3 regions of the Chryseobacterium sp. B21-037 genome follow, and region 1 is predicted to be linked to each of the others. Evidence: riboswitches for the same ligand, from Rfam matches in the RefSeq annotation. Region 1 holds a riboswitch; each other region holds the start of a gene.

Region 1 (3,279 bases):
GAAAGGAATCGGTAGAAGATAAACGGGATAACCTTCAAAAGCTGAATGAACAACTTCAGCAAAAATTATTCAATTTTCAAAAGCTGTATGAAGAAGAACATCGGAAGCTTCAGTTCGGGAACAAAATCGAATCTTTTATCGAAAGCTACGTTAAGGGAAAATCCAGGAAGGATGTGGTAAAAGATTTCGTGAAGATTTTAGAACAGGAAAAATTCAGAAAAATAGGTGCTGATAAAGATGAAACCAAACGTCTTCAGATTGTAAAAAGAAAGATCACCCAGCAGCTGAAAAAAGAAGAGGTTATTGAAAAAATCGCAGAAACCAACGAAAAAATAGAGGAAAAACGCAAAACCGATCGTGAGATCTGGATGAAAGTGGGACAACGGGTGCGTATTACAGGAAGTACCAGTGTCGGCACGATTGAAAAAATTTCAAGAAATAAAGTGATTGTCAATTATGGAACCTTTAAAACAACCATTGATGCCGATGAGCTTGAAAGAATTTAAAAATTGATTTAATAATAAATGAGAGTGCTTTTAGCACTCTCTTATTCTTTACTCTTTACTCTTTACTCTTCCTTCTTCCCAAAAATTTCGCCTTACCGAATTTCTATCCTCCTCCAACCTAACAGAATAAATTCCTTTTGTAAAACTTTCTTTAGCAAATAAAGAAGATTTAGGAAGCTATAATTATGTTCCGAAATGCTTTTAATTTATATATTTGAAGTATCAAAAATTTTTCATGATGATTTCCGTAAACAAAGCATTCTATTTATCTGCCTTCAGTTTATTTTCATTAGCCTTCCTAAAAGGGCAGCAAAAAATTCCTTTTGGAGTTGTAAAAGCAGAAGAAGGCTATGCCAATGTACGGGTGGCAAAGGATAATTACAGAAAAATTGTAGACAAAATCAGAATGCGTAAAGGGGATGTTTTTCTTTATGTAAAACCGGCTCCCGGAGAAACAGAATGGCTATGGATCAAATATCCCGATAAGCAGGATACTGAAAAGCCTTTTGTGAGATATGAAAATCTTGATAAGGAAGGTATGGTGAATAAAGACCGTGTAGCCTTTATTGATCAGTTGCCTCAATACACACCTTCCAAATCCAAAAACGGAAGATCCCTCATTTTCACAGATAATAACAACCCCAAAATACCTACCGCTCAAAGGAGTAAAGTAATCATCGATATTTATCCTTCTAATGCCAGCTACCGTAAACAGGAAAAAGATACGGATGGAACGATATTAACCATTGATAAAGTTAAACCCTGGGGAATAAGCAAAGAACTTCCGGAAGGGATGACCGAAATCAAATCGATCCGGGTACAGCAGGTGGGGCGTGGCTCTGTCTTTGTGAGAGAAGCCATCAAAAATATGTTCCAGCCTACTATGGATTTCAATAACATCAGTGTAGCTGCTATTGATAATGATAATATTTTCCTTTATATGGTGAACGGATCAGGTGAAAACAGGTATACCACACTCTGGACAATCAAACAGGGCCGGGTGGCTCATCAGATTATTTTTAAAAATCCGGAATAATTCACCTTACTTCTCTGTATTATCCTTATTTTTGCACCTGAAAAAGTCTTACCACTTATTCATCACAGGAATGGGTTCTGCCTAACGCAGATTAAAAGGGAATCGTGTGAAAATCACGAGCTGTCGCGCAACTGTAAGTAACAAAAGTCTTTATGTAGGATCCACTGTGCCATGCATGGGAAGGGATTAAAGATGTTACAAGTCAGGAGACCTGCCTTTTCTTTGAACAAGAAACTTTCGCGGCCTGAAGTTTATTGATCTGATGGATGTTTTCAGGAATATACTAATTCCTAGATTATTCTGTTTATTTCAATAATTTCATCCCGCTTTAATTTAATAATGAAATATGACTACAGAAGAAAGAATTCAAGCATCTGAAACCAGAATCTTTAAAGCGGTTTTCCCCAACACAACCAATCATTACGATACCCTTTTTGGTGGTACAGCGATGCAATTGATGGATGAAGTGGCATTTATTACCGCTACCCGCTTTGCAAGAAAACGAGTGGTAACTGTAAGCAGCGACAAAATTGATTTTAAAAAGCCTATTCCTGCAGGAACTATTGTAGAATTGATAGGAACAGTTTCCCATGTCGGGACTACCAGTATGAAGGTAAACGTAGAAATTTATACAGAACAGATGTATTCGTATGAAAGAGAAAGAGCTATTGTTGGAGATTTCACTTTCGTAGCTATAGACGAATTTAAAAAGCCTGTACAGATACTATAATCAGAAAAAAACGCAAGCCTTCGGCTTGCGTTTTATTTATCTTAAAACTTTTTCTGTTTCTAAACTTTTACTAAGTAAAAACTGGAATGCTTCTCCCATTTCATCAGAAGCCCGGCTGATGGCATTTTCCAGCATATTCCTGATCTGGCTTTCTGTTACCTTAGCTTCTGTCCAGCTTTTTCCTGAAGTATGCGAATTCAGGATAAACGGCATGATCCTGTCTATTGCACAGGCAAAAATAGCATCAGGGGTCTGTTCTTCTTCAAATTCCAGCCACAAATTAAAGAATTCCGAACGCAAAGGTTCATCAAGAATCCCGAAAATTTTCTGGGCAGACAATTTTTCTCTTTCAAATTTGCCCACCATGGCTTTTTCGTCAAATAAAAATGTATCTCCAGCTTCTATTTCTACCAGATCGTGGATAGAAAGCATCCGTATCACCCTTAACAGATCGATATCAGCCCTGTTTTTAGCATAGGGGAAAAGTACCTGTGCTAAAATAATGATCTGCCATGAGTGTTCAGCAGTATTTTCTCTTCTTGAATCATCGGCATTATAATTCCTTCTCTGTACATTTTTTAATGCATCTACAGCAAGAATAAAATCAATTTCCTTTTGTATTTTCATGTTTCCTATTCTTTATAATATTCTTTGATTGGATATCTCTTTGTTTTTATGATCCATTTATTTTTAATCTTTTCGCGTCGGGTTACTTTTACAGATTCATCATTCATGGCATCTTCTTCCAGTTCAAAGACCTTATCAAGTCCTTTTCCGGGCAGCACTCTGTATTCTGTGGTTAAATGCCAGCAACAACCGGATTTAGAAAATGTTATGAGTCTTTTCCTTTTTGGATCTGTCTGAAACATTCCCAGATTTTCGCGGGCAAGATCAGTTAATTCCTCACTGATCACGAATTGCTTTCTTGTCGTATTATAGACATATACGTCATAGGAAGGACCACCATAGCTGCTTTCATTACCATTTCGGATAGCAATATCTTCAAA
Region 2 (3,279 bases), 640 kb from region 1:
CTTTGGTTTGAGGAAAGGACCCAATTGTTGTTGTTGGAAATAAAGGAAGCTCCAATGCGTTCTGCTGTGCTTCTTTTCTCACATTAAAAGGACTGTTTCTCTGTGCGTCACTTTCTGTAGTTACGGTAACACGGTTTTTCACATCCTGATTGTGAATTAGTGTTGAAACTTTTCGGTTTTCAATAGCTTTTTTATTTTCAGCTAATTCCTGTAAAGTATTGTAATCCGGGTTTTCTGAAGCTAATTTTTTTAAGGTAACAATTTCATAAACTTTTTGCCTGGCGAAAGCCATCCATTGTTTGATCTCCGGAGATAGTATATTTTCATTTTTCTCCAGGTCAAGATCGAAAGGAGAATGAAGTAATGAACATGACGGTGCAATGAAAACTCTTTCAGAACCTAATGCTGCAATAGCTTTTTTGATGAAAACCAGAGACTGATTGAAATCGTTTTTCCAGATATTTCTTCCGTCTACGACTCCTAATGAGAGGATTAATGTTTCAGGAATTGCATTGATGACCTCATCCAATTGTTCCGGGGCTCTTACCAGATCAATGTGTAGTGCATCAACAGGTAGAGTAGTGGCCAATGAAAGGTTATCTTTTAACCCATCAAAATAGGTGGTCACAATAAATTTAAGGTTCGGAAACTGTTTGGCAATTTCAGCATAAATGTTCTGGTAAACTTCTTTTGCTTTCTGATCAAGGTCTAGTGCTAAAAACGGCTCATCCAGCTGAATCCATTCTGCTCCGTTGTTTTCAAGCTCTTTTAAGATCTCAACGTAAACCGGAAGCAGATTTTGTGCTAAATCCAATTTATCAAAACCTTCTTCTTTTTCTTTTCCTAATAATAAATAGGTTACCAATCCAAGGATAACAGGCTTTGTATGAATTCCTGCTTCCTTCGCTTCAATAAACTCATTAACGATTTTATGGGAGAATAATTTGAATTGCTGATCTTTTTGGAATTCTGGAACGATATAATGATAATTGGTATCAAACCATTTTGTCATTTCCATGGCTGTAATATCGTGCCCTTCTTTCTGATAACCTCTGGCCATAGCAAAGTAAAGATCTAGCTCATTTGGTGTAATATCCTGATAACGGGAAGGAATAGCTCCAACAGACAATGTCATGTCCAATACCTGATCATAAAAAGAAAAGTCATTGGATGGAATCAGATCAATTCCGGCTTCTTGTTGTAGTTCCCAGTTTTGCTTTCTGATCTTTTTTCCTGCCTCTAAAAGTTCCTGTAACGATGTTTTACCTGCCCAATATAGTTCGCAGGCTTTTTTAAGTTCTCTGTTGCTACCGATTCGCGGATAGCCAAGGATGTGTGTTTGCATTTTCTTTAAACTTTTAATTAAATTTTGGTTTTAAAAGTTCTTATAATGCTTCATAACGCAATCGGGAAATAGTTTTTAGCAATAGAGAAGATACAATATAGACGTAATTTTCCCAGTGAAGAGTAGATTGTTAGGTAACCTGAAATTAATTTTCATAAAAAACATTACGTTTAAACTCAAATAAATTCTGAGTTAAAACCCAATCCAATACGTTCAAAAGTATCATCTGTATGACCAAAAGCTTCAGACCGCGAAAGCATTGTCAATTCGGGACAGGCAGGTCTCCTGACTTGTAACAGTTTTTGTCATCCTTCCCGCTTGTGGCAGTGGATATTCAGGGACAAAAACCTCTGTTGTGTTACTTACAGTTGCGCGACAGCTCGTGATTTTCACACGATTCCCTATTAATCTACCTTAAGTAAAACCTTTTCCGTTTGATGAAGTATGTTAAAGAACAAAATAGGGTGTAAAGGTATTAATTTAAGATGTTTAATTGGCTTAAATGCAAAAATTAAGTATATTATTTTGTTTAAATTGAATTTGTAAGTTATTTATTCTGTAAATTTGGAAATATAAATCGAAAAAAGAATATTATCCTGTGGAAAGACTAGACGATAAAGACCTTCAATTGTTAAGAATCCTTCAAAAAAATGCAAAATTGACCGTTAAAGAATTGGCAAAGGAAATTAACCTTTCTCCATCTCCTGTTTTTGAGCGTGTTAAAAGGTTGGAGCAGGAGGGTTATATCAAACATTATGCGGCTGTCCTGGAAGCCGAGAAACTGAATCGTGGTTTTACAGTTTTCTGTCAGGTTAAATTAAAGATCCACGACAGGTCTGTGGGAAATGAGTTTGTACAGGAAATTACACTGATAGACGAAGTGGCGGAATGCTATAATATTTCAGGCGATTTTGATTTCCTTCTCAAAGTTCAGGTACGCGATATGAAACACTACCAGGATTTTGTATTTAATAAATTAGGTTCCGTCGACTCGATAGGAAGCACACACAGTACTTTTGTAATGGCAGAAGTGAAGAATAACCATGGAGTTACTATATAGAGCAGATCTCTTACTAGATTTTTTTTCCTCTGATCCTGCTTAATGATACAGAAGTGATACCAAGATAAGATGCAATATAATACTGAGGAACCCGGCGGAAAATCTCGGGGGATTGCTTTATAAGCTCATTATATCTTTCCTCTGCAGAATCTTTTATACGGGAAATAAAGAGCTTCTGATATTTAAGTAAGCGTTCCTGTAGATAGCTGTAATAAAGTTCCTTGCTGTCCGGATTATTTTCAATTATTTGTCTGAAATCCTCAATAGAAGTGCTATATACAGTACAGGGTTCTATCGTTTCGATATTATAAATACTTGGAGAATTATAAAACAGACTTTCCCACGACGAAATAAAGTTTCCTTCAAACAAAAATTGAAATGTAATTTCCTTACCGTCATTATTAAGCCAACCTCTGGCAACTCCTTTTTTGAGATAGTAAAATTTACGCGCCATCTTACCTTCTTCCGTTAGCAAGGTTTTGTTGGGTAATTCTTCCTGTTCGAAATTACTAAGGATTTTAGCCAAGGCGTTTTTATCTGGGGACATGCTCAAGAAGATTTTAAATATAATTACTCACTTCAATCAGGTTCTGATCAGGATCCCGGAAGTAGACGGACCTTATTTTGCCTGTTGCTCCGGTTCTGATAACAATACCCTCGATGATTTCGATGTTTTTTTCTTTAAGTTCTTTTAAAATATCATGTACATCTGTTGTGGCAATAAAGCACAGATCTGCAGAACCGGGAGTAGCATGTAGTGCCTTTGGCTCAAATTCATTGCCTTTCTGATGCAGGTTGATTTTTTGGTTTCCAAAAGCAAGCGCTTTCCGGTTATCTCCGAATGAGACCGCTTCAAATCCAAGGATGTCTGTAT
Region 3 (3,279 bases), 1.8 Mb from region 1:
GGTTTAAGAAAAACATTCCCAATCATGGTATAGTACAGGTCATTGAAAGTCGGCATTCTAAAAATCCTTTTATAAAATGCTCTCACTGTTAAATTCTTAAAGGCCAGTGGCTGGTAACTCAAAAATACAGAGGGTGTCCATTCACTCTTATCCGGCGACTTTGAATTACGTTCAACATTCTCCCGAATAAAAGTGCCTAAAACACTTCCAAGAAATTTAAACCGGTTCCATTGGTAAGTGGTTGCAAAAGCAACCAATGAGGTATAACGTGTGGGAAATGAGAAAAGCTTAAGATCGGAATCCAGATTATTATACTGGAAATCAACATTAGCACTAACATCCCAGTTTGGTGTAATTGAGTAGATATTGGAAGATGATAAATATAATTCTCTCTGGATATATGTATTATCTGTTTTTAAAGCTGTTTCAGCTACATTTACCGTATCCATATACCGGGTATAGTCGTAGGCAAATTTAGCTTTGAGCTGAGTCTCAAATTTTGGAAATATTTTTTTCCTCAGGTGAGCCTGAACAAAATAATTTCTATCAAGTAATTTTTGTCCTTTCGGATCAAAACCATTATTCACAATTGCTGAGGGAATCCCACGATCTGAAATATATCCGTAGCCCCGGACATTCCAGTCTCCATTATTCAGATTTCCCTGCAGGCTGGTCTCAAATCTTTTGGCAGTAATATAAGAATCATATCTTGTTGCAATTGTATCATTGGCTATAGTACCATCGGGGCGTTTTTTCTGGTATTTGTATTTATATTGTCCGTCACTCTGTATAAATTCGGAGCTGAAACTTGCGGAAATTTTATCTGAAAGCTTTTGCTCCAATCGAAATGACGGGTTGAAAAGATCGATTGAGCTGTTTTTTATTCTAAGTACAAGATTCGTTTTTTTATTTCCGGAGAAATAAGGAGTCTTGGGTTGGAGATAAATTGAGCCGGAAGATCCAAAATCTTTTGCAGGCTGAAAGATATCACTTTTCTGTCCGTTGTATAATGAAATTTCTCCGATATCATCCAGCGAAAACTTTCCCAGATCGATAACCCCGTTTTGTGCGTTTCCCAATTGAATCCCATCATAGAAAACACCGACATGCTGGCTACCCATGCTTCGGATATTAACCGTTTTCAATCCGCCAATTCCACCGTAATCCTTGATCTGTACTCCCGAAAAATAGCGTAATGCATCGGCTACGGACTGGCTGTTCAACCTTTCCAGCTGTTCTCCTGAAAGAGTTTGAGCGGGAAGAATTTCTTTAAAATCTTTTTTATAAATGGTAACCGGAAGGATCCCTTTTTCCTTTATACTATCTCTTGACTGAGAAAAATAAAGCTGGTTAATTAGCACAAGGATTGTGATAATTATTTTTTTAGTTGTAAAAGTAAATTTCGGTTCCATTAGCTCATTGAGAATAATCTTGACACTAATGGATATAAGAAAGCAGCAATAACATTGTACAGCCATAGCTGCACAGAAGCATTGTTGTCCTTAGCTTTATTCCACGAAAGCATCAAACTTTAATCTTCTGGCAGGTCTTCTGACTTACTCCATTTTTGAAATCCTTCCCATTAAAAACAGTGGATATATACATCAAAAAATTTTGGTTTAGAGTTTACAGCAGCGGGTCTGTTCCGGATTTACACCGGATTCCCTTTTAAAAGCCTTTTACAGCTCACCAGATTCCGGCAAAGATAGAAAATTCTTCTTAGAAACAATATTATACTTAATAAAATGATTTTCAACAGAATAAAAACAAACATTCCGTTACATGAGTAACGGAATGTTCATTTGATTTTTATATCCCAAAGTTAATAAACACACTGAATCTGGATTTAGCTTCAATGTTTCCACCCGCTAGGTTTGAATAGGCCGGAAGCATCAGTTCACTACCCAGGCTCCATTTGCTATAAGAAAGTTCAAAACCTAATTTTCCATATAAAGCACTTCCGGCAGTATCCGGTAAGGCTTCATCAAATTGCTTATTCCTATCATATACTTCTCCCTGTAATCCGGCTTTCCCGGAAAAGATCATTTTTTTGTCCGCATGAAGCTGATAAAATCCGGTAGCTGCATAGTTCCATTGGTTTCCAAACTGATAATACTTCTTATTTTCACCTTTAACAGTATAATCCGTATTAACAATTACTGCAACTTTGTTCTTTTGGTATTTATAGTTCACAACCATCTGATAATCCCAGCTTCCTGTTCCCAATTGGAAACTCGGATTCACTCCCGTAATTCCTTTTTCATCAAATCTTCCTAACGGAACTTTTATTCCTAATCCTCCATTTAATTGGTGAGATGCATCTTTAGAATTGATCAGCTGATAAATACCCATTACATTCAGATCCCCCATTCCATTAATTCTGATGTCTCCCTGCATTGTTTTTTTTTCATGAAACTGAAAAGGGAGACTCCCGTAAACACTCAGCTTTTTCGTAATGGGAACTTTTCCCCATAACTGGATGGTATTGAAGTACTGATCCTGGGTGAGATCATTCACAAAAAGGTTTTCTTTGGCTTTATAATGCTGTGCAAAATATTTTATTCCTATAAATTGAGGATTAAGCAAAGACTCAAATCCTGATGATCCATTTCCTGCAGCACAGCCACAAGCATCACAATCATCATCAAAAAATTTGCTGGGGTTAAAACTATTTTCAGGAATATACAAACTGTCTCTTATGGGTTCTGCGTAGGCTATTTGGCATAAAAATAAACCCAATCCTATTAAAAAAATATTTTTCATGTTCGATTAAAATTTATTCTGAGAATTTTGGGTTGGTAACAAAATCTTTATCAGATAGAGTTTTCAGGAAAGCAATAATGGACTGCTTCTCCGCATAGTTCATCGTGAGTCCGATATGTCCGTTTTGTTTAAGCAGCGGATCAAGGTTAGGATCGTCCTCTACATTATCCGAGTAAAAATTAAGAACAGCATCCAGGGTATAGAATCTCCCGTCATGCATATAAGGAGCTGTATATTCCACATTCCTTAAGCTGGGCACCCGGAATTTCATCCAATCTACCTGATCCAATGTTACCCTATAACGCCCGGCATCCTTAAACTGACTATTGTAATACATCCCTGTATTGCGGAAGCTTTCATCCGTAAACAATTCTCCGCTATGGCATGAGGAACATTTCTGCTGGAATAGTGCCATTCCCTTCGTTTCCGTTGTAGTAAAAGTTGCTTTTCCCTGCTTATACTGGTCATACTTAGAATTAGCAGAAATCATCGTTACCATGAATTGTGACAAAGCCT

Evidence for each region. A riboswitch is a leader RNA that binds a small molecule or an ion and turns the genes downstream of it on or off. The one in region 1 is predicted to bind cobalamin.
Region 2: it holds a riboswitch for cobalamin, as region 1 does, so the genes downstream of both, metE (5-methyltetrahydropteroyltriglutamate--homocysteine S-methyltransferase) here and MTQ00_RS09675 (acyl-CoA thioesterase) in region 1, are expected to answer to the same signal.
Region 3: it holds a riboswitch for cobalamin, as region 1 does, so the genes downstream of both, MTQ00_RS17835 (TonB-dependent receptor plug domain-containing protein) here and MTQ00_RS09675 (acyl-CoA thioesterase) in region 1, are expected to answer to the same signal.

What each region holds. Positions count from the first base shown of each region.
Region 1 covers NZ_JALGCB010000001.1:2,209,146-2,212,424, forward strand. The annotation lists gene MTQ00_RS09665 (endonuclease MutS2) at 1-506, shown strand, start outside; gene MTQ00_RS09670 (hypothetical protein) at 742-1,542, shown strand; cobalamin riboswitch at 1,598-1,775, shown strand; gene MTQ00_RS09675 (acyl-CoA thioesterase) at 1,889-2,272, shown strand; gene MTQ00_RS09680 (HD domain-containing protein) at 2,309-2,899, opposite strand; gene MTQ00_RS09685 (FG-GAP repeat protein) at 2,905-3,279, opposite strand, start outside.
Region 2 covers NZ_JALGCB010000001.1:1,568,971-1,572,249, reverse strand. The annotation lists gene metE (5-methyltetrahydropteroyltriglutamate--homocysteine S-methyltransferase) at 1-1,345, opposite strand, end outside; cobalamin riboswitch at 1,604-1,789, opposite strand; gene MTQ00_RS06905 (Lrp/AsnC family transcriptional regulator) at 1,944-2,405, shown strand; gene MTQ00_RS06900 (Crp/Fnr family transcriptional regulator) at 2,419-2,952, opposite strand; gene MTQ00_RS06895 (VOC family protein) at 2,966-3,279, opposite strand, start outside.
Region 3 covers NZ_JALGCB010000001.1:3,999,582-4,002,860, reverse strand. The annotation lists gene MTQ00_RS17835 (TonB-dependent receptor plug domain-containing protein) at 1-1,412, opposite strand, end outside; cobalamin riboswitch at 1,525-1,709, opposite strand; gene MTQ00_RS17830 (transporter) at 1,810-2,763, opposite strand; gene MTQ00_RS17825 (cytochrome-c peroxidase) at 2,777-3,279, opposite strand, start outside.